DNA from 3 places in the Hydrogenophaga sp. R2 genome. Region 2 is predicted to be linked to each of the others. Evidence: predicted binding sites of a transcription regulator. Region 2 holds the regulator's gene; each other region holds the start of a gene.
The links. Region 2 encodes sigma-54, which starts transcription at its own class of promoters, with help from an activator protein. Its sites were predicted from a motif close to TGGCANGNAANCTGCTTT; they were not measured.
Positions count from the first base shown of each region.

Region 1: glnA (type I glutamate--ammonia ligase) is a predicted target of sigma-54. The motif match lies at 5,162-5,179, and genes of this name have one in related genera.
Region 3: glnK (P-II family nitrogen regulator) is a predicted target of sigma-54. The motif match lies at 2,695-2,712, and genes of this name have one in related genera.

Region 1 covers NZ_JBBHZN010000001.1:293,289-301,133, forward strand. Annotated here, with positions in the region: gene WD026_RS01440 (sensor histidine kinase) at 1-200, opposite strand, end outside; gene WD026_RS01445 (DUF2306 domain-containing protein) at 235-639, opposite strand; gene WD026_RS01450 (16S rRNA pseudouridine(516) synthase) at 793-1,524, shown strand; gene WD026_RS01455 (hypothetical protein) at 1,543-2,277, opposite strand; gene WD026_RS01460 (alpha/beta fold hydrolase) at 2,410-3,213, opposite strand; gene WD026_RS01465 (EI24 domain-containing protein) at 3,289-4,170, shown strand; gene WD026_RS01470 (competence/damage-inducible protein A) at 4,190-5,017, shown strand; gene glnA (type I glutamate--ammonia ligase) at 5,228-6,643, shown strand; gene WD026_RS01480 (hypothetical protein) at 6,877-7,335, shown strand; gene glnL (nitrogen regulation protein NR(II)) at 7,332-7,845, shown strand, end outside.
Region 2 covers NZ_JBBHZN010000003.1:410,318-418,162, reverse strand. Annotated here, with positions in the region: gene WD026_RS13300 (THUMP domain-containing class I SAM-dependent RNA methyltransferase) at 1-1,023, opposite strand, end outside; gene rpoN (RNA polymerase factor sigma-54) at 1,020-2,630, opposite strand; gene lptB (LPS export ABC transporter ATP-binding protein) at 2,647-3,405, opposite strand; gene lptA (lipopolysaccharide transport periplasmic protein LptA) at 3,402-4,043, opposite strand; gene WD026_RS13280 (thiol:disulfide interchange protein DsbA/DsbL) at 4,156-4,794, opposite strand; gene WD026_RS13275 (SPOR domain-containing protein) at 4,866-5,558, opposite strand; gene argS (arginine--tRNA ligase) at 5,572-7,245, opposite strand; gene WD026_RS13265 (HTH-type transcriptional regulator ArgP) at 7,258-7,845, opposite strand, start outside.
Region 3 covers NZ_JBBHZN010000003.1:86,601-94,445, reverse strand. Annotated here, with positions in the region: gene metH (methionine synthase) at 1-1,733, shown strand, start outside; gene WD026_RS11760 (glycine zipper 2TM domain-containing protein) at 1,769-2,194, shown strand; gene glnK (P-II family nitrogen regulator) at 2,823-3,161, shown strand; gene WD026_RS11750 (ammonium transporter) at 3,193-4,635, shown strand; gene WD026_RS11745 (hypothetical protein) at 4,775-5,005, shown strand; gene glcE (glycolate oxidase subunit GlcE) at 5,060-6,184, shown strand; gene glcF (glycolate oxidase subunit GlcF) at 6,193-7,419, shown strand; gene WD026_RS11730 (CidA/LrgA family protein) at 7,429-7,803, shown strand; gene WD026_RS11725 (LrgB family protein) at 7,800-7,845, shown strand, end outside.

The sequences.
Region 1 (7,845 bases), on a different contig from region 2:
AAGCGCCCACCGTCGATGCACAGCCAGATCAGCAGGCCGATGCACTGCGAGTACACCCAGTTCACCCACAGGCCCTCGCGGCCCGGCAGCGCCAGGAACAGCGCGACCACCGTGTTCACCACCAGGGTGAACAGCAGCCGCCGGGCGATGCGGCGGGCGTCGGGTCGCGGGCGGTCGGCGTCGGGCAGATGGGTGGCCATGCGGCAGTATGGTGCGAAACCGTCGGTGCCCGGCTCAGGCCAGCAGCGAGCGCACCCATTGCCCCAGCAGCCGCCCCGGCAGCAGGGTGAAGGCGCCGGCCACCAGGCAGGCCCCGATGTAGAGCTGCAGCATGGTCTGGCGGTGGGCCTGCAGCCGGCCCTGCAGCATGTGGCGCATGGCCACCACCAGCATCACCAGCACGAAGGGCACCAGCAGGTGGATCGGCCCGAAGCCGGCGATGTGGGGCAGCCGCGCCGCCGGGATGAACAGGGCCGACAGAGCGGTGACCACCATCACCGTGACCCAGGCATACCCGGCGCCCCGGTGCAGGCGGGTGCGCACATGGCCGCTGCGGCGGGACCACAGGGCCAGCGGGCCGATGACCACCGCCGCCAGCGCGGCGGCGGTGTGGATGGCAACGAAGGGTGTGAACGACATGGCAGGACCTCCTGGAAATGGGGGTACTGTCGCGACCGGGCCGGCGCCTGCCCAGCGGGATGCGACGGGACGACCGGGGCCGGGAGCGAAACGACACGGGCCGTCGCCAGACGCAGCCGTTGCCGGCGCGCAGGCACAATGCCGCCCACCATGATGGCGTTGCAGGACATTCTTTTTTCGCAGGGATTCGGCACCCGCCGGGTCTGTTTCGGGCTGGTGCAGATGGGCCATGTGGCGGTGGGCGAGCCGGGGGCGGTGTGCACCGATCCGCTGCAGCGTTTCGACACCGAGGGCCTTCGGTTCTGGGTGCAGGGGCAGGCCTGGGCGTTTCACGAGCGGGCCTACCTGATGCTGCACAAGCCGGCCGGCTACGAGTGTTCGCACAAGCCGGGTGCCCATCCCGGCGTCTACACCCTGCTGCCCGGCCCGCTGCGCGAGCGGGGGGGCGGTGCGTCGGCAGGGGTGCAGGCCGTGGGCCGGCTCGACCATGACACCACCGGCCTGCTGCTGCTGTCGGACGACGGCAAGTTCATCCACCGCATGACCTCGCCCCGCCACCATGTGCCCAAGGTGTACGAAGTGACCCTCAAGCACGACGGTGACACGGCCCTGGTGGACCGCCTGCTCGCCGGCGTGGTGCTGGACGACGACTCGAAGCCGGTGAAGGCGGCGGCCTGCACGCTGCTGGCACCGACCCATCTGCAGCTCACGCTCACCGAGGGCAAGTACCACCAGGTCAAGCGCATGGTGGCGGCCGCCGGCAACCGGGTGGAGGGGCTGCACCGCTCGCGCATCGGCCGCATCGATCTGCCGGCGGACCTGCAGCCTGGTCAGTGGCGCTGGCTCACGGCCGACGAAGTGGCTTCGCTCATCGCCAAGGCCTGAGCCGGCCCGGCGGCCCCCTCAGAGCAGGTCGCCGCGACGGCTGTCCAGCGGGGCCAGGAAGGAGTTGTCCTGCCACTGCGAGGGCAGGTCGCTGCGGGGCTCGCCGGTCTGGCTGCTGGGCCAGTTGCTCAGCGGTCCGAAGTCGCTGTGGCGGGTGCTGCGCTGGCGGTGGATGGCGGTGCGCAGGTTGTTCTGGGCCGCAATGATGGCGCGCTCTTCCATCTCGCGTTCCCGCATGGCCTGGCTCATGGGCGTCTCGCCCAGGAACTCGCCCCGGATCTCGGCCACCGTGGGCAGGCTGTTGGAGCGCACCACCCAGTAAGGCACATGGCACTGGCTCAGCAGCGAGTGCTTGACCGCCCGCGTGCTGCGCGGGATGCCGGCCGAGCCGGGCACGTCCACACACCCCACCACGCGACCATCGGCCCGGCAGATGGTGAAGGTGCAGTACACGCCGCCCAGCAGCCGGTACCAGTCCATGCCTTCCTGCTTCTCCCGGGGCAGGGTGAAGCGGGTGACCGGCATCTTGATCATGACGTGGTGGTCATAGAAGGCGCGGGCCAGCCAGTGCCACACCCGGGCCTCCTCGCTGTTGACGATGGAGCGCATGGCCAGCGGCCAGTGATCCGGCAGCTTGCGCTTGGCCCGGGCGCTGCGGGCCGTCCAGACCCGCTGCAGCCACGCGCCGACCACCGCCACGACGGGCAGCAGCACGGCGAGCAGCCATGGCGAGGTCCAGGAAAGGGTGTTCATGGGGTGGTGGGCGGTCTATCTGTATCAAAGTGTATTGAGAACCGCCCGTCGCCACCGCAAGCCTGGCCCGACTTGAGCCAAAAAGCATGCAAATGTGTGAATTTTGTTGAAAAACCGGACCCGGGTGACGCTTTACGGGAACGCCGCCAGGAATCCGGTCACCGCCGCCGTGAGCGATTCGGGTTGGTCCTTGTGGGGGCTGTGGCCACAGTCGTCCAGCTCCAGCGTCGCGGCCTGCGGCACGGCCCGCTCGATGGCCCGCAGCTGCTCCAGCGTGCCGTATTCGTCCTGGCGTCCCTGCACCAGCATCAGCGGGGTGGTGATGCGGCTGCATTCGGTGCGGATGTCGAAACGGCGGAAGGCCTCGCTCAGCCACACGTCGTTCCATTGCCGGAAGGCGTTGTCCACATCGGCATGGTGGCGGGCCAGGCGTTCACGCAGGCCCTGGTCGTAGGCGTCGCGGGCCGCGGCGATGGCCTGGATCGCCACGTCTTCCACGAACACATGGGGCGCCATCACCACGGTGGCGGTCACCGCGTGGTGCGCCGCATGCAGCAGGGCGATGGTGGCGCCGTCGGAATGGCCGATCAGCACCGGCCGCTGCACCCCCAGCGCCTGCAGCAGGGCCGGCAGCACATCGAGCGCCTCGCGGTGCATGTAGTCGGGGTCGTGCCGGCCCACATGCCAGAAGCCGGCCATCCGGCCCGGTCCACGCACGTCGGCCACCGGGTCCGACTGGCCGTAGCCCCGGCGCGAATACACCCAGCCGCTGCGGCCGGTGGCCGCGCACAGCTCGGCCGGCCAGGAGCGCCCGCGCTGGCGCCAGAGCGACACGCTGCCCAGGCCTTCGTGCAGGAACACCAGCGGGGCACGGTCGGGCGGTCCGGGAATGTGCTCCACCTCCAGGCCCACCCCATGAATGTCGATGCGTTGCATGCCGCCCATGCTAGGCGCCGGGGTGCCCGCCGCGCTGTCGCCTGCGTTGAAGGGGCGCGTTGTATTCTTGGCGCCATGTCGTTGATGTTCGATGCCTTCTGGCGCGCAGTGGCTTACTGCGTGCACCCCCGTGTGATCGGCCTGTCCATCCTCCCGCTGGTGATGATGGTGGTGCTGTCCTTCGGCCTGGGTTATTTCTTCTGGGAGCCGGCGGTGGCCGGCGTCACCGCCTGGTTCGAGGCCTTCGAGCTGGTGCAGGCCTTCCTGTCGTGGCTGGACCGGGTGGGCCTGGGCACGCTGCGCACCGTGTTTGCCCCGCTGGTGGTGCTGGTGCTGGCCACCCCGGCCATCGTGGTGCTGTGCCTGCTGCTGGTGTCGCTGTTCATGACGCCGGCCATGGTCGACCTGGTGGCCCGCCGCCGCTTCGGTGCCCTGGAGCGCCGCCAGGGGGGCTCGCTGCTGGCCAGCGTGCTGTGGTCCACCGGCTCCACCGCCCTGGCCCTGGTGGCGCTGGTGCTGTCGGTGCCGGCCTGGTTCATTCCGCCGCTGGTGCTGATCCTGCCGCCCCTGATCTGGGGCTGGCTCACCTACCGCGTGTTCACCTACGACGCGCTGTCCGAGCACGCCACCGCCGAAGAGCGCCGCACCCTCATGCGCCGCCACCGCAGTTCGCTGCTGGTCATGGGCGTGCTCAGCGGCTACGTGGGCGCCGCGCCCAGCCTGCTGTGGGCGTCGGGTGCCATGTTCATCGCGCTGGCCCCGCTGCTGGTGCCCATTGCCATCTGGGTCTACACGCTGGTGTTCGCGTTTGCGTCGCTGTGGTTTGCCCACTATTGCCTGGCGGCGCTGGAGCGGCTGCGCCAGGAGCCCATCGTGGCGCCGGTGGAGGTGGTCGATGCCCCCGCTGCCGCCCCCGCGTCCGCGTCCGAACCGCCCCCCCTGCCGCCCCCGCTCTGACCGTTTCCCCTTTCAACCCATGTCTTCTTTCGGCCTGATCATCATTGGCGACGAAATCCTGTCCGGCAAACGCCAGGACAAACACATGACCCAGGTCATCCAGCTGCTGCAGGCGCGTGGCCTGTCGCTGGCCTGGTGCCAGCTGGTGGGCGACGACCGCCAGCGCATCACGGCGGCGCTGGCCCAGGCGTTCCAGAGCGGCGACACCGTGTTCTCGTGCGGCGGCATCGGGGCCACGCCCGACGACCACACCCGCCAGTGCGCCGGCGCTGCACTCGGCCGCGAACTGGAGTTGCACCCGCAGGCGCGCGACCTGATCGAGTCCCGCATGCGCGACATCGCGGCCGAGCAGGGCGTGCCCTTCGATCCCGCCCGGCCCGACAACGTGCACCGCTACAACATGGGCGTGTTCCCCACCGGCGCACGCATCATTCCCAACCCCTACAACAAGATCCCCGGCTTCAGCCTGGACGGCCCCGGCGGCGGCACGGTGCACTTCGTGCCGGGTTTCCCGGTCATGGCCTGGCCCATGATCGAGTGGGTGCTGGACGAGCTGTACCCCCATCTGCACACCACCGATGCCGGGCTGGAGAAGTCGGTGATCGTCATGGGCGCCATGGAGGCCGCACTCACGCCGCTGATGGAGCGCATCGAGGCCGACCATGCGGTCAAGGTGTTCAGCCTGCCCAGCGTGGACCACCCGCAGTGGGGGCGGCACATCGAGCTGGGCGTCAAGGGCGCGGCGGCGGCGGTGGAGGCGGCCTACCTGGCGCTGCAGGCCGGTCTGCGCGAAGCGGGTGCCCATCTGGGCCCCGAAATGGTGCGAAAAGCGGTTGCACCAAATTAAGGCATCCATTTTGCACCAACAAGGTGCATTCACCGGGCCTTGATGCCCCGTTCGCAGCGCCCTGGGGCTGCGGCCCTGGGGGATAATCCCGTGCTGGTGCCTGTGTTGCCCGAACGGTGCACGCCGCCTGATTGACGGTTGCGGTGGCATGAAAGCTGCTATCCCAAGGCCGTACCGATTTTTCCCTTCCAACCCGTACAGGAGCATTTGATGGCCAAGACCGTCGCAGACGTGATGCAGATGGTGAAAGACAACGAAGTCAAGTTCGTTGACTTCCGCTTCACCGACACCCGTGGCAAGGAACAGCACGTGACCGTGCCGATCTCCGCCTTCGGCGAAGACAAGTTCACCTCGGGCCATGCCTTCGACGGTTCGTCCATCGCCGGCTGGAAAGGCATCGAAGCCTCGGACATGCAGCTCATGCCCGACCCGAGCACCGCCAACATCGACCCCTTCTTCGAAGAGACCACCCTGTTCCTGCAGTGCGACGTGGTCGAGCCCAGCGACGGCAAGGCCTACGACCGCGACCCGCGCTCGATCGCCAAGCGCGCCGAGGCCTACCTGAAGGCCTCCGGCCTGGGTGACACCGCCTACTTCGGACCGGAGCCCGAATTCTTCATCTTCGACGGCGTGCGCTGGAGCAACGAGCCCGGCAACGTGATGTTCGCCATCGACGAATACGAAGCCCCCTGGAACAGCGGCAAGCAGCTCGAAGGCGGCAACCGCGGCCACCGTCCCACCACCAAGGGCGGCTACTTCCCGGTGCCCCCGGTCGACAGCACCCAGGACATGCGCGCCGAGATGGTGCTGATCCTCGAATCGCTGGGCATCCCGGTCGAGGTGTTCCACCACGAAGTGGCCGGCGCCGGCCAGAACGAGATCGGCACCAAGTTCTCCACCCTGGTGGAGCGCGCCGACTGGACCCAGGTCCTGAAGTATGTGGTCTGGAACGTGGCCAATGCCTACGGCAAGACCGCCACCTTCATGCCCAAGCCCTACGCCGGCGACAACGGCTCCGGCATGCACGTGCACCAGTCGATCTGGAAAGATGGCAAGAACCTGTTCGCTGGCGACGGCTATGCCGGCCTGAGCGAGTTCGCCCTGTACTACATCGGCGGCATCATCAAGCACGCCCGTGCCCTGAACGCCATCACCAACCCCGGCACCAACAGCTACAAGCGCCTGGTGCCCGGCTTCGAAGCCCCGGTGAAGCTGGCCTACTCGGCCCGCAACCGCTCGGCTTCCATCCGCATCCCGTACGTGGCCAACCCCAAGGGTCGCCGCATCGAGGCCCGTTTCCCGGATCCCTCGGCCAACCCGTACCTGTGCTTCTCGGCCCTGATGATGGCCGGTCTGGACGGCGTGGAGAACAAGATCCACCCGGGCGAGGCCGCCACCAAGGACCTCTACCACCTGCCCCCGGAAGAGGACAAGCTGGTCCCCACCGTCTGCCACAGCCTGGACCAGGCCCTGGAGTACCTGGACAAGGACCGTGCCTTCCTGACCAAGGGCGGCGTGTTCACCGACTCCATGCTGGACGCCTACATCGAACTGAAGATGCAGGAAGTCACCCGCTTCCGCATGGCTCCGCACCCGGTCGAGTACGACATGTACTACTCGCTCTGATCCTCGGGTCGGACAGAAAGGACGGCTTCGGCCGTCCTTTTTTTTGCCTGACGTCCGGCCAGACCTTCCGCTTCGCTGGTGCACAGGGCACTTTGCCCGATCGATTCGGTCATACTGCCCGACCTGACGTCAGACCCCATGGAGCCGCCACCGTGCCTGCCCAGAACCTGTTCCTCTCCCCCGGCCGCCTGGCCAGCCTGACCCTGCTGGGCACCTTCGGCCTGCTGCCCGCCATGGCCCAGGACCGCATCTACCGCTGCGGCAACGAATACACCAACAACGCGGCGGTGGCCAAGTCCCGCAACTGCACCGTGATCGATGGCGGCAACATCACCGTGATCGAAGGCCCCCGCCCGGCCGCCACCCCCAACCGCCCCGCCGGCAGCAGCGGCAGCGGCGCGTCCGAGCGCAGCGGCGGCGAACGCATCGACAGCGCCTCGCAGCGCGCCCGCGACAGCGATGCCCGTGCCATCCTCGAAGGGGAGCTGCGCCGTGCCGAGGCACGTCTGGCCGAAGCCCGCGCGGCCTATGCCAACGGCGAGCCCGAGAAGCAGGGCATCGAAGGCCGCAACCACCAGCGCTACCTGGACCGCGTGGCCGAGCTCAAGGCCGCCGTGACCCGGGCCGAGGCCGATGTGGCCGGCCTGCAGCGTGAGCTGGGTCGCCTGGGCGGCCAGCCGGGCGGACGGTGAGCGCCGCTGCCGCTCCCGGCGCCTCGGGCGTCGCCGGCCGATTCCAGTCGCTGGACCTGCTGGCCACCCTGGTGGCGGTGGTCGACCTGCAGGGCCATGTGCTGTACGCCAATGCAGCGCTGGAGGACGCGCTGGGCATGTCGCGCCGCAGCATCACCGGCGCGCGCATGCAGGACTGCTTCACCGACCCCCTGCTGCTGGACAACGCGCTCTCAGGCGCCCGGGGCAACGAATTCGCGGCCCTGCGTTACGACGCCTTCCTGCGCCGCGCCGCCCACGACCCCTTGCCGGTGCACGTGGTGGTGGCCCAGACCGAGAACTCGACCGAGGTGGTGGTGGAGCTGCTGCCGCTGGAGCAGCAGACCCGCCAGGAGCGGGAGGAGCGGCTGATCGACCAGGCCCAGGCCAACAAGGAGCTCATCCGCAACCTGGCCCACGAGATCAAGAACCCGCTGGGGGGCATCCGCGGCGCAGCCCAGCTGCTGCAGATGGAGCTGGATTCCAAGGAGC
Region 2 (7,845 bases):
ACGCTGGCGCGCCCGCTCGGCCGCGTTCTGGCCGGCCACACCGGCGGCCGCAATGCGCTCGCCATAGGGCGGGTTGAGCAGCAGCACGCCGGGGCGGGTGGTGGGTGGCATGCGCTGCAGCGCGTCACCGCCGCGCAGATCGAGCGCGTGGGCCACACCGGCGCGCTCGGCGTTGCGCTGGGCAAAGTCGACCATGCGGAAGGACACGTCGCTGCCGAACACGATGGGGGCATGGCCTTCGGGCCACACCCGCTCTGCCTGCACCGCCTGATCCCGCAGGCCCTGCCACACATGGGACTGGTAGGGCAGCAGCTTCTCGAAGGCAAAGCGACGGTTCAAGCCCGGCGCGATGCGCAGCGCCATCTGCGCCGCCTCGATGGCCACGGTGCCGCTGCCGCAGCAGGGGTCGTACAGCGGATCGATGTCGTCCAGCGATGCGGCCGTGGCGCCGTTCCAGCCGGTGGCCGCGATCATGGCGGCGGCCAGGGTTTCCTTCAGCGGGGCATCGCCCTTGTCCTCGCGCCAGCCGCGCTTGAACAACGGCTCGCCCGAGGTGTCGATGTAGAGCGTGACGGTGTCGGTGGTGAGGTGGGCATACAGGCGCACATCGGGCCAGGTGGTGTCCACGCTCGGGCGTTCGCCCCGCTTGGCACGAAAGCGGTCGCACACCGCGTCCTTGATCTTCAGCGCCGCGAAGTTCAGGCTGGTCAGCGGGCTGTGCTGCGCCGTGATTTCGACCTTGATGGTCTGCTTCGGCGTGAACCAGATCTCCCAGGCCACCTCGGACGCCGCGTTGTACAGGTCCTGTTCGCTGCGGTAGCCGCCATGCCAGAGCCGCACCAGCACCCGCTGGGCCAGCCGGCTGTGCAGGTTGAGCTGCAGCGCATCGCGCCACGAGGCCTGCAGCGACACACCGGCCCGCGCCTTGTAGACGCGCTCGGCGCCGGTGATGCGCTGCACCTCGTCGGCCAGGAAGTCCTCCACGCCGGCGGCGCAGGGCAGAAAGAGATGCAGTTGGTTCACAGGGATTTGCGTAGGTTCGCCGGGGCGATGCGCAGCGCCTCGCGGTACTTGGCCACCGTGCGGCGGGCACATTCGATGCCCTGCTCGCGCAGCAGGTCGGAGAGCTGGTTGTCCGACAGCGGCTTGCCCGGCTCTTCGGACGCGATGAACTGCTTGAGCAGCGCCCGCACCGCCGTGCTGGACGCATTGCCGCCGGTCTCGGTGCCCAGGCTGGAGCCGAAGAAGTACTTGAGTTCGTAGGTGCCGAACGGCGTGGCCATGTACTTGGCGGTGGTCACGCGGCTGATGGTGGATTCGTGCAGGCCCAGTTCGTCGGCGATCTCGCGCAGCACCAGCGGGCGCATGGCGAGTTCGCCGTGCATGAAGAAGTTGCGCTGCCGCTCCACGATGGCGCTGGAGACCCGCAGGATGGTGTCGAAGCGCTGCTGGATGTTCTTGATGAACCAGCGCGCTTCCTGCAGCCGCTGCTGCATGCCGGCATGGCCGGCGTCACCGCCGCCGCGGTTCTGCCGCAGCGCTCCGGCGTACACATCGTGCACCCGCAGGCGCGGCATGACCTCCGGATTGAGCGACACCTTGAAGCCGCGCCCGGCGCGCTCGACGATCACGTCGGGCACCACCACGTTGCGCTCCACGTCCACAAAACGGCGGCCCGGCTTGGGTTCCAGGCGCGAGATGAGGGCGAGTGCCCCGCGCACGGTGTCGTCATCGGCGCCGGTGAGGGCGCACAGGCGCTTGATGTCGCGCTTGGCCATGAGCTCCAGCGGGTGCCCGACGATGGCCAGCGCGGCACGGGCCACCGGCGTGTTGCGCTGCTCCAGGATCTGCAGGCGCAGGCATTCGGCCAGGTTGCGGGCCCCCACGCCGGTGGGCTCCATGTGCTGCAGCCACTGCAGGGCAATGGCCAGGCGCTGGGTGGTGGCTTCCTGCAGGGCCAGGGCCGCATCGGCATTGACCGCCGTGTCGGTGCCTTCCAGGTGCATCAGGCCCAGAGCGAGCGAGGGCAGGTCTTCGTCCAGGTAGCCGTCGTCGTTGAGCGACTCGATCAGGTACACCAGCGCCCGCAGGTCTTCTTCGGAGATGCGCAGGCAGCGGGCCTGGTCGTGCAGAAACGCCTGCAGCGTGACCGGGATGCTGGCCAGGTCGGCGGCGCTGGCGGTGTCGTCGTCGCCGTCGTTGCGCTGGCGGGCCGGGGCATCACCGCCCCACTCGCTGTCGTCGGCCACGATGTCCACCGTGCCGTCGCCCTCCCAGCTTTCCTCCACCGGGGTGGCGCCGTCCAGGCGGGCTTCGAGATCGACCTCCGAGCTCTCGGTGCCCGCGTCGGTGCCCGGGCCGGCGGTGTCAGGCAGGCGGTCGGCGCCGGGCGCCAGCAAGGTGTCGGCGATCTGCTCACCGGCGCTCACCGGGGCGTCGGTCTGCTCGATGCCGAAGGCCTCGCGCTCTGCGGTGTCGTCGGAACGCTCCAGGAACGGGTTCTCGTCGAGCATCTGCTCGACCTCCTGCGCCATCTCCAGCGTGGAGAGCTGCAGCAGGCGGATGGACTGCTGCAGCTGGGGCGTGAGCGCCAGATGCTGCGAGACCCGGAGCGACAGTCCTTGCTTCATCGCGTGGGGGCCATCTTTACATCCGGAAGTGTTCGCCGAGGTAGACCCGGCGCACGTCCGCGTTCTCCACGATCTCGGCCGGCGTGCCGCTGGTCAGCACATGCCCGTCGTTGATGATGTAGGCCCGGTCGCAGATGCCCAGCGTCTCGCGCACGTTGTGGTCGGTGATCAGCACACCGATGCCGCGCGAGCGCAGGAAACCGATGATGCGCTGGATCTCGATGACGGCGATCGGGTCGATGCCGGCAAAGGGCTCGTCGAGCAGGATGAAGCGCGGGTTGGTGGCCAGCGCGCGGGCGATCTCGACCCGGCGGCGTTCACCGCCGGACAGCGCCGGGGCGGGCGAATCGCGCAGGTGGTCCACATGCAGCTCCTGCAGCAGGGCATCCAGCCGCTGCTCCACCACCGCCCTGGACAGGGGCCGGCCATCGTCGTCCTCCTGCAGCTCCAGCACGGCACGCACGTTGTCGGCCACCGACAGCTTGCGGAAGATGGAGGCTTCCTGCGGCAGGTAGCCCAGGCCCAGCCGCGCGCGGCGGTGGATGGGCTGGCGCTCGATGGACTGGCCGTCCAGCAGGATCTGCCCGCCATCGGACCGCAGCAGCCCCACCAGCATGTAGAACGAGGTGGTCTTGCCGGCGCCGTTGGGCCCCAGCAGGCCCACCACTTCGCCCTTGAACACGGCCAGGGACACATCCTTCACCACCAGCCGGCTGCCGTAGGACTTCTTGAGGCCCTTGGCCTCGAGCCGGCTGACCTGGGCATTGGCGGTCAAGGACGGCCTCCCTCGATCTGGCGGCTGGGTTGCAGCGTGGCGCCGTCGGCCGGCGGACGGGCAGCCGGCGCCTGACCGGCCGGAGCGGGTTTGGGGTTCGGGGTGAGCATGGCCCGCACGCGGCCGGACGGGTTGCCCGGACCGCGGGCCGCCTCGCCGCCGTCCACGGTGAACACGTCGGTGGTGTTGTTGTAGACGATGACGTTGCCCAGGGTCTCGTCGTTGAGCTGGGTGCCCTTGTAGCGGCGCATGACGGCGTCACCGGTGAACTTGACGGTGTCGGCGCGGCTGTCGTAATCGATGCGTTGGGCCTCGCCTTCGATGAATTCGTCCACGCCCTCGCGCTTCTGGCGGAAGAACGCCCGTTGACCGGTGGCCACGCCGAACTGGTTGCCGGCGGTGTCCTGCCGCACCTCCACCCGGGCACCGCGGATGACGATGGTGCCCTTGGTGATGATCACGTTGCCGGTGAAGACGCTGGTCTGGCGGGCGTCGTCGTAGCGCAGGGCGTCGGCCTCGGCATTCATGGGCTTGTCGCGGTCGGCTTTTTCGGCATGGGCCGTCGGCGCGCTGCACAGGGCCGCCAGCAGGCACCAGGCCGGCAGGCGGGACAAGCTCGAAAAGGGGAATGCAGGCATGGTCGTCCAGGGCACGAAACTTGCATGCATTGTAACGACGAGGCCCCGTCGAAACGGGGCCCCGCGAGAGAGAAAAAGGCAGGGCTTCAGGCCTTGCAAAAAAGGCAGGGCTTCAGGCCTTGCGGACCTCGGCGATCAGTGCGCTGGCCACCGTCAGGGTGCGGGGACCCTGGCCGCTGATGTAGTAGCGGCCGGCCACGCCCATGGCGGGCGTGCCTTCCACCGCATAGGCCTCCTGCAGCGAGGCGGCCTGCTGGGCCTTGGTGCCGATGGCGGCCGAGTTGAAGATCTCGGTGAACCGGGCGCGGTCCAGACCCTGCTTGACCACCCAGTCGGTGATGGGGCCGGCCGTGGTCAGCGGCAGGCGCTGGCCGTGGATGGCCTCGAACACCTTGGCGTGCAAGGCCTTGACCTGGTCCATGGCTTCCAGGGTGTAGTACAGGCGCTGCATGGGCACGAAGGCCGGGCTGAAGGCCACCGGGACGCGGCGCACCGTCACATAAGCGGGCTGGCGGGCGATCCACTCCTCGAAGGCGGGCTCGAAGTTGGCGCAGTGGATGCAGCTGTAGGCGAAGAACTCCACCACCTCGACCTGGCTGGGCGGCGCCTGCACAGGGGCCGGCTTGGCCAGGCGCTGGTAATCGGTGCCTTCCTTGGGCGCGACGCGCTGGGCGAAGGCCGGCAGGGCGGTTCCGGTCAGGGTGACGGCACCGGCGGCCAGGAGGGAACGGGAGAAATCACGGCGTTGCATGCGTTGGGGCTCCTGAAGGGAATGGCGTTTGGGCGGGGTTGGCCGGACAAAAGTTCCCGGGTGGCCGCTCGTCAGCGCTGGACGCGCACCAGGGCCGACTCCACCCCGTTCACATTGAGCTGCTCCTGGGTGAGTTCGGCCAGGGCTTTCTGGGTGAACGGACCGACGCGCACGCGGTACACGGTGCGGCCGTTCTGCTCGCGTTCGCTGACCTGGGCGTCGATGCCCATCATGGCCAGCTTGGCGCGCTGGGTCTCGGCGTCTTCGGGGGTGCGGAAGGCCCCGGCCTGCACGAAGTAGTTGAACGGGTCCAGACCGGGTGCGGCGGCCGCCGTGGGCGGGGTGGCGGCACCGGCGGCGGGCGCCTGACCGGTGCGCTGCTGCATCAGGTCGCCCAGCGGGTCGGCCGGGGTCTTGCCAGCGGCCGGGGCGGTGGCGGGCGCCGGCAGGGGCTTGCCGTCGGCGGGCGGGACCGACACCGTGCCGGCCGCCGTGTCGCCCGTGGCCGGTGCGGCCGGCGCAGGGGCTGCACCCGGCGTGCGGGTGGCCGCGGCGTTCGGGTTCCAGCCCTTGTTGCGCTCGGCTTCCTTGGCATCGGCGCCGGCATCGCGGGACAGGCCCCGGTCCACGAAGGGCACCGGCACCTTGGTCACATACACGGCCACGGCCAGCGCCGCGCCCAGGCCCACCAGGAGACCGGCCACGAAGCCGATGAGGGTGCCGCCCAGGGCATGGCGGGGACGGGAAACGGGAGTCTTCTTCATGGTGGGTGGGCCCTTACATCTTTTGCGGAGCACTCACGCCCAGCACAGCCAGGCCATTGTGCAATACCTGTGCGGTGGCCGCGACCAGGGCCAGGCGGGCCCGCTTGACGCCTTCGTCGTCCACCAGGATGCGCTCGGCGTCGTAGTAGCTGTGGTAAGCCGCTGCCAGCTCGCGCAGGTAGAAGGTGACGTCGTGCGGCGCAAAGTCGCGCGCGGCGTCGCTCAGCATGCCGGGGTAGCGGGCCAGCAGCAGCATGAGGGCCTGCGCCGCCGGCGTGTCCAGGGCCGAGAGGTCGGCGTCGCGCAGGGTGGCCACGTCGCCGCCCCAGCTGGCCAGCACCGAGCAGATGCGGGCGTGGGCGTACTGCACGTAGTACACCGGGTTGTCGTTGTTCTTCTGGACCGCCAGATCCACATCGAAGGTGTATTCGGTGTCGGGCTTGCGGCTGAGCAGGAAGAAGCGCACCGCGTCCTTGCTGGTCCACTCGATCAGGTCGCGCAGCGTGACGTAGCTGCCGGCGCGCTTGCTGATCTTGACCTCTTCACCGCCCCGCACCACGCGCACCATGGTGTGCAGCACATAGTCGGGGTAGCCCTGGGGAATGCCGACACCAGCAGCCTGCAGCCCGGCACGCACGCGGGCAATGGTGCCGTGGTGGTCGGTGCCCTGGATGTTGATGACCTTGGTGAAGCCGCGCTCCCACTTGGCGATGTGGTAGGCCACATCCGGCACGAAGTAGGTGAACGAGCCGTCGGACTTGCGCATGACGCGGTCCTTGTCGTCGCCGTAATCGGTGGACTTCAGCCACAGCGCGCCGTCCTGCTCGTAGGTCTTGCCGGCGGCCACCAGCTTGTTCACCGCCGCTTCCACCCGGCCGCTGGTGTACAGGCTCGACTCCAGGTAGTAGTGGTCGAACTTGACCTGGAAGGCCTGCAGGTCCAGGTCCTGCTCGTGGCGCAGGTAGGCCACGGCGAACTGGCGCATGCCGTCGAGGTCGTTCACGTCGCCGCTGGCGGTGAACTCGCGGTCGTCGGCCTTGACCGTCTTCTTCGCCAGAAAGTCGTTGGCGATGTCCTGGATGTAGTCGCCGTTGTAGGCAGCTTCGGGCCAGCCGGCATCGCCGGGCTTGAGGCCCTGCGCCCGCAGCTGGGTGCTGGTGGCCAGGGTGCCGATCTGCACGCCGGCGTCGTTGTAATAGAACTCCCGCCACACGTCCCAGCCCTGGGTGCTGTAGAGGTTGCAGATGGCATCGCCCAGGGCGGCCTGGCGGCCGTGGCCCACATGCAGCGGGCCGGTGGGGTTGGCCGAGACGAACTCCACCATGAGGCGCTGCCCGTTGGCGGGCTGGCTGCCGAAGGTGGTGCCGGCCTGCAGCACCTCGCGCACGATCTGCTGCTTGGCCTCGGGCTTGAGGCGGATGTTGATGAAGCCGGGGCCGGCGATCTCGATGTCGGCCACCCATTGCTGGTAGACCGGTTGCGCCAGCAGCGCCGTGCGCAGCGACTCGGCCACCGCACGCGGGTTGAGCTTGAGCGGCTTGGCCAGCTGCATGGCGGCGGTGACGGCGAAGTCGCCGTGGGCCGCCACCTTGGGCGATTCGAAGGCGGCGCGGGCGCCGGCACCGGGCGAGAGCCGCTCCAGTTCGGCCGACAGGCCGGCCAGCAGGTCGTTCTTGATGGTGAGCATAGGGGTCGGATTTTAGGCGGCGGCCCCCAGGTGCTCCCGGGCAGCGGCCTTCACCGCCGCCGTCAGGCGCTGGGCCGACGGCGGCTCGTGCGCCCAGTGCTGCCAGTACAGGGCCACGTCCACCGTGGCGCCGGGCAGCAGTTCCTGCAGTTCGGGGCGGTGCCGCAGGTTCTGCTCGGGCACCATGCCCCAGCCCAGGCCCAGGCCGATGGCGGTCTCGAAGGCATCCACCGCCGGCACGAAGTGGCGCGGGTAGTTCACGTCCTTCAGGCCGAAGTGCTGGGCCAGAAAGGCGTCCTGCAGCGCGTCCTTGCGGTTGAAGATGACGGCCGGGCAGGCCAGCAGCCGGTGCGCCGACACCGCGCCGCGCGGCGTGCGGCAGCGCTGCACCACCGCCGGCGCGGCCACGCAGCGGTAACGCATGACCCCCAGCGGCTCGGCCACGCAGCCCCGCATGGGTTCGGCCAGGGTGGTGACGCAGCCGATCACGTCGCCGCTCTTGAGCGCGTCGTGGGTGTGGTCCTGGTCGTCGATCAGCACCTCCAGCGTGAGCCGGTGGCGCATGAGCAGGGCGTTCACCCCCGGCAGGAACCAGCTGGC
Region 3 (7,845 bases), 320 kb from region 2:
CGCATGCGCTGGTGCGCGGCATCAACGACTTCATCACCGAAGACACCGAGGCCATGTGGCGCGAGATCGAGGCCACCGGCGGCCGGCCGCTCAACGTGATCGAAGGCCCGCTCATGGACGGCATGAACGTGGTGGGCGACCTGTTTGGCCAGGGAAAGATGTTCCTGCCGCAGGTGGTCAAGAGCGCCCGCGTGATGAAGCAGGCGGTGGCCCACCTGCTGCCCTACATCGAGGCCGAGAAGCAGGCCCTGCTGGCCGCCGGCGGCGACGTGAAGCCCAAAGGCAAGATCGTGATCGCCACCGTCAAGGGCGACGTGCACGACATCGGCAAGAACATCGTCACCGTGGTCCTGCAGTGCAACAACTTCGAGGTGGTGAACATGGGGGTCATGGTCCCCTGCCACGAGATACTGGCCAAGGCGCGTGAAGAGGGTGCCGACATCGTGGGCCTGTCCGGCCTGATCACGCCCAGCCTTGAAGAGATGCAGTTCGTGGCCTCGCAGATGCAGAAGGACGACTGGTTCCGCAGCCGCCAGGTGCCGCTGCTGATCGGGGGTGCCACCTGCAGCCGTGTGCACACGGCGGTGAAGATCGCTCCGCACTACGAAGGCCCGGTGGTCTATGTGCCCGACGCCTCGCGCAGCGTGAGCGTGGCGCAGGGGCTGCTGTCGGAACAGGCGGCGGCCTACATCGCCGAGATCCGCGCCGACTACGACCGGGTGCGCCAGCAGCACGCTTCCAAGAAGCAGACGCCGCTGTGGACGCTGGCCCAGGCCCGCGCCAACGCCACGCCGGTGGACTGGAGCGCCTACCAGCCACCGGTGCCCAAGTTCATCGGCCGCCGGGTCATTCGCAATGTGGACCTGGCCGAGCTCTCGCGCTTCATCGACTGGGGCCCGTTCTTCCAGACCTGGGACCTGGCCGGCCCCTTCCCCGAGATCCTCAAGGACGAGGTGGTGGGAGAGGAAGCCCGCCGCGTGTTCAGCGACGGCAAGCGCATGCTGCAGCGCCTGATCGACGGCCGTTGGCTCAGCGCCAGTGCGGTGGTGGGCCTGTACCCGGCCAACCAGATCAACCACGACGACATTGCGCTCTACGCCGACGAGTCGCGCGAGCAGCCGGTGCTCATCTGGCACGGCCTGCGCCAGCAGACCGAGAAGCAGGAGATCGACGGCCTCATGCGCCCCAGCCGCTGCTTGGCCGACTTCGTGGCGCCGCACGGCGTGGCCAGGGACTATGTGGGCGTGTTCGCCGTGACCGCCGGCCTGGGCGTGGAGAAGAAGGAAAAGCAGTTCCTCGACGACCACGACGACTACTCCGCCATCCTGTTCAAGGCCCTGGCCGACCGGCTCGCCGAGGCCATGGCCGAGTACCTGCACCACCGTGTGCGCACCGACTTCTGGGGCTATGCGGCCGATGAAGCCCTGTCCACCGAAGAGCTGATTGCCGAGAAGTACCGGGGCATCCGCCCGGCACCGGGCTACCCGGCCTGCCCGGACCACACCGTCAAGCGCGGCCTGTTCGACCTGCTGCAGGCCGAAGAGATCGGCATGGGCCTGACCGACAGCCTGGCCATGACGCCGGCTGCCAGCGTGAGCGGCTTCTACCTGGCCCACCCGGAGAGCACCTATTTCAACGTGGGCCGCATCGGCCCCGACCAGCTGGCCGATCTGGCGCAGCGCAGCGCCGTGGCGCAGGACGAATTGCAGCGCTGGCTGGCGCCCAACCTGTAAGCTGGCGATCCCGGATTTTTCAGGAGGAGACCACCATGAAGCACATCCGATTCGCCGCCATTGCCCTCGCGGGGCTGCTCGCCCTGCCGGCCCTGGCCCAGCAGCCCAAGCTCTCGTCCCTGTGCCCCACCTGCGGCATCGTGCAGTCGGTGCAGGCCGAGAAGCGTGAAGGCGAAGGCGGTGCCATGGGCATCGTCGGCGGCGCGGTCATCGGCGGCCTGCTGGGCAACCAGGTGGGCGGCGGCACCGGCAAGACGCTGGCCACCGTCGGTGGTGCCGTGGGCGGCGGCTACCTGGGCAACGAGGCCCAGAAGAAGCTCACCAGCAAGACCGTATGGGTGACCCAGGTCAAGATGAAGGACGGCAGCATCCGCCCGTTCGAGACCGCTGCCCAGCCGGCCTGGACCAGTGGCAAAGTGGTCCGGGTCAATGACCAGGGCCAACTGGTCCCTCTGAAGTAAGCCCTCCCACACGGTACATCGTCACGGCCACCTCGGCGGCCGTGACTTCTCGCTGTCTGCGCAAGTCGGCCACGGCACGTAATACGCGCATGCCGGGTTTAGGGTAATGCTGATCGAGCGCAGCAGCGCTCCTATGCGTGCTTGGGCAGCCTGAGGCCTTCGGAACTCTCGGGGCGAACGCATTTGCAACGACGAGTGTGGAGGCGCCGCATCGCAGTGATAGGAGGCGGCTTGAAACTGTGCTGGCTCTCATGCCGCGTTCGCATCCTCACGATCGCGTGGCTGCGCACCAAGAGCAAAAAGCACAGCACGCTTATTCCCGCTTTTGGTGCGGCAATCCATCGTAGTTCGAGTGCCTAGTGGCTTGTTGTGCCCGATTGTGGTGCGTTCGAGCAGACATGCGCTGCAACACCGGTGCATGGCGCATGCTGGACTTGTGGGTGCCGGTTCTGCCGGTGCATCCACACGAGTATGGAAGCGGCGTTACGGTTGGCTGCGGCTGGCACGGTCCGTGCTTAGGTGCTCCGGCGATTGATCAGCGCCCGTGGAGTTCCCGCGGAGCACTCAGCAACATGCGGCGCCGCAACCCCCGGGACGGCACCCTCCAGAACCCAAGAGGAAACACAGCATGAAAATGGTTTCAGCCATCATCAAACCGTTCAAGCTGGACGAGGTGCGCGAGGCACTGTCCGGCATGGGCGTGCAGGGCATCACCGTGACCGAGGTCAAGGGCTTCGGTCGCCAGAAGGGCCACACCGAGCTGTACCGCGGTGCCGAGTACGTGGTGGACTTCCTGCCCAAGGTCAAGGTCGAGGCAGCCGTGGCCGACGAACTGGTCGACCGCGTGATCGAAGCCATCGAAGGTGCCGCCCGCACCGGAAAGATTGGCGACGGAAAGATCTTCGTCACCAACCTCGAACAGGTGATCCGCATCCGCACCGGCGAGACCGGCAAGGAAGCGCTCTGATTCCCGCCCTCGAACCCGAAAGAAGACCGACATGAAAAAACTCATCGCTTCCCTCCTGCTGGGCGCGGGCCTGGCATTCGGTGGTCTGAGCGCCATTGCCCAGACCGCCGCCCCGGCCGCCGATGCGCCGGCGGCCACCGCACCTGCCGCAGCCCCTGCGGCCGAAGCCCCGGCACCCGCCGCCGCTGCCGCACCGGCTGCTGCCGAAGCCGCTGCCCCGGCCGCTCCTGAAGCCCCCAAAGAGACCGTCGACAAGGGTGACGTGACCTGGATGATGATCGCCACCGTGCTGGTCATCATGATGGTCATCCCCGGCCTGGCCCTGTTCTACGGCGGCCTGGTCCGCAGCAAGAACATGCTGTCGGTGCTGATGCAGGTCATGGTGGTGTTCTCGCTGATCTCGGTGCTGTGGGCCGTCTACGGCTACAGCCTGGCCTTCGGCGGCGAGGGCCTGATCATCGGCAACCTCAGCAAGGTGTTCCTGCTGGGCGTGACGCCGGAATCGCTGGCCGCGACCTTCACGCCCGGCGTGATGATCCCCGAGTACATCTTCATCGCCTTCCAGGCCACCTTCGCCGGCATCACCTGCGCACTGATCGTGGGCTCGTTCGCCGAGCGCATCAAGTTCTCGGCCGTGCTGCTGTTCTCCGCCCTGTGGTTCACCTTCAGCTACCTGCCGATCGCCCACATGGTGTGGGGTGCCGGTGGCTACCTGTTCGGCAAGGGCGCGCTGGACTTCGCCGGCGGCACCGTGGTGCACATCAACGCCGCCATGGCCGGCCTGGTGGGTGCCTACCTGATCGGCAAGCGCATCGGCTACGGCAAGGAAGCCATGGCCCCGCACAGCCTGACCCTGACCATGGTGGGCGCCTCGCTGCTGTGGGTGGGCTGGTTCGGCTTCAACGCCGGCTCCAACCTGGAAGCCAACGGAGGCACCACGCTCGCCTTCATCAACACCCTGGTCGCCACCGCCGCCGCCGTGCTGGCCTGGTGCATCGGTGAAGCCCTGGGCAAAGGCAAGGCTTCCATGCTGGGCGCTGCCTCCGGCGCCGTGGCCGGCCTGGTGGCCATCACCCCGGCCTGCGGCACCGTGGGCCCCATGGGAGCCATCATCATCGGCCTGATCTCCGGCTTCCTGTGCCTGTGGGGCGTGACCGGCCTGAAGAAGATGCTGGGTGCCGACGACTCGCTGGACGTGTTCGGCGTGCACGGCGTGGGTGGCATCGTGGGCGCCCTGCTGACCGGCGTGTTCTCGGCCGCTTCCCTGGGTGGCGTCAAGGCCGACGGCTACAGCATCGGCAGCCAGCTGATCGTGCAGGCCGAAGGCGTGGTGATCACCATGGTGTGGTCGTCGGTGGTGGCCTTCATCTGCTACAAGATCGTCGACATGGTGGTGGGTCTGCGCGTAACCGAAGAGGCCGAGCGCGAAGGCCTGGACATCTCCTCGCACGGCGAGACCGCCTACAACCGCTGATCCCCTGCGGTCGGGTTCCGGCCCGACCCGGCAGCGATTCCCGAAACCCGCGTGGCGATACCGCCAGCGGGTTTCGTCTTTGTGGGCTGCCTAGCATGTGGCGGCGGTCAGCTTGGCCGCCTGCCCCAGGAGACGCTGCATGCCTTCCCGTTCCATCACCTGTCTGCTGGCCACCGCGCTGGCCGTGTCCGCCACGCTGTGTGCTGCCGCTGCGGCCGACACCGACAAGCCGGCCCACAAGAAGAAGCCCGCCCGGGTGAGCGTTGTGAAGTCCGAGTCCGGCGAGACCGCCAGCGAGCGCGAACGCCGCCTCATCCGCGGGTGCCGGGGCCGGCCGGACGCGGGGGCCTGCCTGGGCTATGCCCGCTGATTTGCAGCCCCGCGTGCAAAAAATTCAAGGCCGGCCGGGGTGGTGCCCGCTACCATGCCCGGCATGTTGTCCACCCCCCCCGACCATCCGGGCGAGCTGATCGAGCGCATCCGCGCCGCCGCCGCCGACCGCAACGTGCTGCGCCTGCAGGGCGGTGGCACCAAGGCTTTTCTGTCCGAGCCCGTCCCTGGCGAGGTGCTTAGCACCACCGGGTACGCCGGCATCATCAGCCACGAGCCGTCGGAGCTGGTGGTCACGGTCAAGGCGGGCACGCCGCTGGCCGAGCTGGAATCGGTGCTGGCAGCGGCCGGGCAGTCGCTGGCCTTCGAGCCGCCGCACTTCGGCCCCGGTGCCACGGTGGGCGGTGCGGTGGCGGCCGGTCTGGCCGGCCCGGCCCGGGCCACGGTGGGCGGCGCGCGCGACTATGTGCTGGGCGTGCGCCTCATCAACGGCAAGGGCGAGCTGCTCACCTTCGGCGGACAGGTCATGAAGAACGTGGCCGGCTACGACCTGAGCCGCGCCCTGGCCGGCAGCCGGGGTCAGCTCGGCGTGATCGCCGAGGTCAGCCTCAAGGTGCTGCCGGTGGCGCCGGCCGAGGCCACCCTGGTGTTTCCGCTGGCCCAGCATGATGCGCTGGAACAGCTGCACCGCTGGGGCGGCCAGCCGCTGCCGCTGAACGCGTCCTGCTGGGTGCGTGACGACACGGCACCCGGCGCGCCCGAGCTGCTGTTCGTGCGCCTGCGCGGTGCGGTGGCAGCGGTGGACGCGGCCATCGCCCGCATGACCCGCGAGGTCAGCGGCCAGCGCATCGCCGATGCCCAGGCCCGCGCCGACTGGACCGCTTGCCGCGAACAGACGCTGCCCTTCTTCACTGCCCCGTCGCCGGCCCACGGCCTGTGGCGCGTGTCGGTGCCGCAGACCGCCCCGGTGCTGGACCTGCCCGCGCCGGTGATGGTGGAGTGGCAGGGCGCCCAGCGCTGGTGCTGGGCCCCGGTGGACCAGGCTGCCGCCATCCGCTCGGCAGCGCGCGCGGCTGGCGGCCATGCCAGCCTGTTCCGTGCACCGGCCAGCGGTGCGGCCGGTGTGGCTCGCGAGGACCTGGCCGAACCCGCCATTGCCGCCATCCAGGCCCGGCTGCGCGCCGAGTTCGATCCCGCCGGCATCTTTGCCGCCGCCTGAGCCCCACCATGCAAACCCACCTCTCTCCCGAATTCGCGCAGCGCGCCGACGGCCAGGCCGCCGAAGCGATCCTGCGCAAGTGCGTGCACTGCGGCTTCTGCACCGCCACCTGCCCCACCTACCAGTTGCTGGGCGACGAGCTGGACGGCCCGCGCGGCCGCATCTACCTGATCAAGCAGGTGCTCGAAGGCGCCGAGCCCACCCGCAAGACCCAGCAGCACCTGGACCGCTGCCTGACCTGCCGCAACTGCGAGACCACCTGCCCCAGCGGCGTGGACTACGGCCATCTGGTGGACATCGGCCGCGCCATCGTGGACGAGAAGGTCGAGCGCCCGGCCGGTGAACGCGCGGCGCGCTGGCTGCTCAAGGAGGGCCTGCCTTCGCCGCTGTTCGGCCCGGCCATGAAGCTGGGCCAGGCGGTGCGTGGCCTGCTGCCCGAATCGCTCAAGGCCAAGGTGCCCGCTCCCCGGCCGGCCGGCCGGTGGCCCACCGCCACCCACGCCCGCCGCGTGCTCATGCTGGGCGGCTGCGTGCAGCCGGCCATGGCGCCCAACATCAATGCCGCCACCGCCCGCGTGCTGGACGCCGCCGGCATCCAGACCGTGATCGCCCCCGAGGCCGGCTGCTGCGGCGCGGTCAAGTTCCACCTGAACGACCAGGACGGTGCCCGCGCCCAGATGCGCGCCAACATCGACGCCTGGTGGCCGCACATCGAACAGGGTGTGGAGGCCATCGTCATGAACGCATCGGGCTGCGGTGTGACGGTCAAGGAATACGGCCACATCCTGCAGGACGACCCGGCCTACGCCGCCAAGGCGGCGCGCATCAGCGAACTCACCCGCGACCTGTCCGAGCTGCTGCCCACGCTGGTGCCGGCGCTGCGCGACCGCGTCAAGCGCCCGGCCGCCGACCGCGTCATCGGCTTCCACCCGCCCTGCACGCTGCAGCACGGCCAGAAGCTCAAGGGCGGCGTGGAGCAGCAGCTGGGCGAGCTCGGCTTCACCGTGGCCGTGGCCCGCAACGAGGCCCACCTGTGCTGCGGCTCGGCCGGCACCTACTCGGTGCTCAACCCCGACATCGCCTACACCCTGCGCGACCGCAAGCTCGGCCACCTGAACGACCTGAAACCGGCCGTCATCGCCAGCGCCAACATCGGCTGCATCACCCATCTGCAGAGCGGCACCGAAACCCCGGTGCGCCACTGGGTCGAGCTGCTGGACGAAGCCCTGGCCTGACGCGGCACCATGATCCCGGCGCTGGCCACCCTGCTCGTGTTCCAGCTCGTGGGCGAGGTGGTGGTCATGTCGCTCGGGCTGCCGGTGCCCGGGCCGGTGGTGGGCCTGGCCCTGCTGCTCACGGTGCTGGTGCTGCGCCCGACCACGATCACCGCGATCAAGCCCACGGTGCAGGGGCTGCTGCAGCACCTCTCGCTGTTGTTCGTGCCGGCCGCCGTGGGCGTGATGCAGCACCTGCAGCGCCTGGGTGACGAGGCCCTGGCCATCGGCGTGGCGCTGGTGGCCAGCACGCTGGTGTGCATGGCGGTGTCGGCCTGGACCATGGTGTGGCTCATGAAGCGGCTGGACCGCACCGACCCACCGGCCGGGGACCCTGCACCATGAGCCCGCTGCCCGCCCTCGCCCTGCCCGGCGGCCTGGCCGATG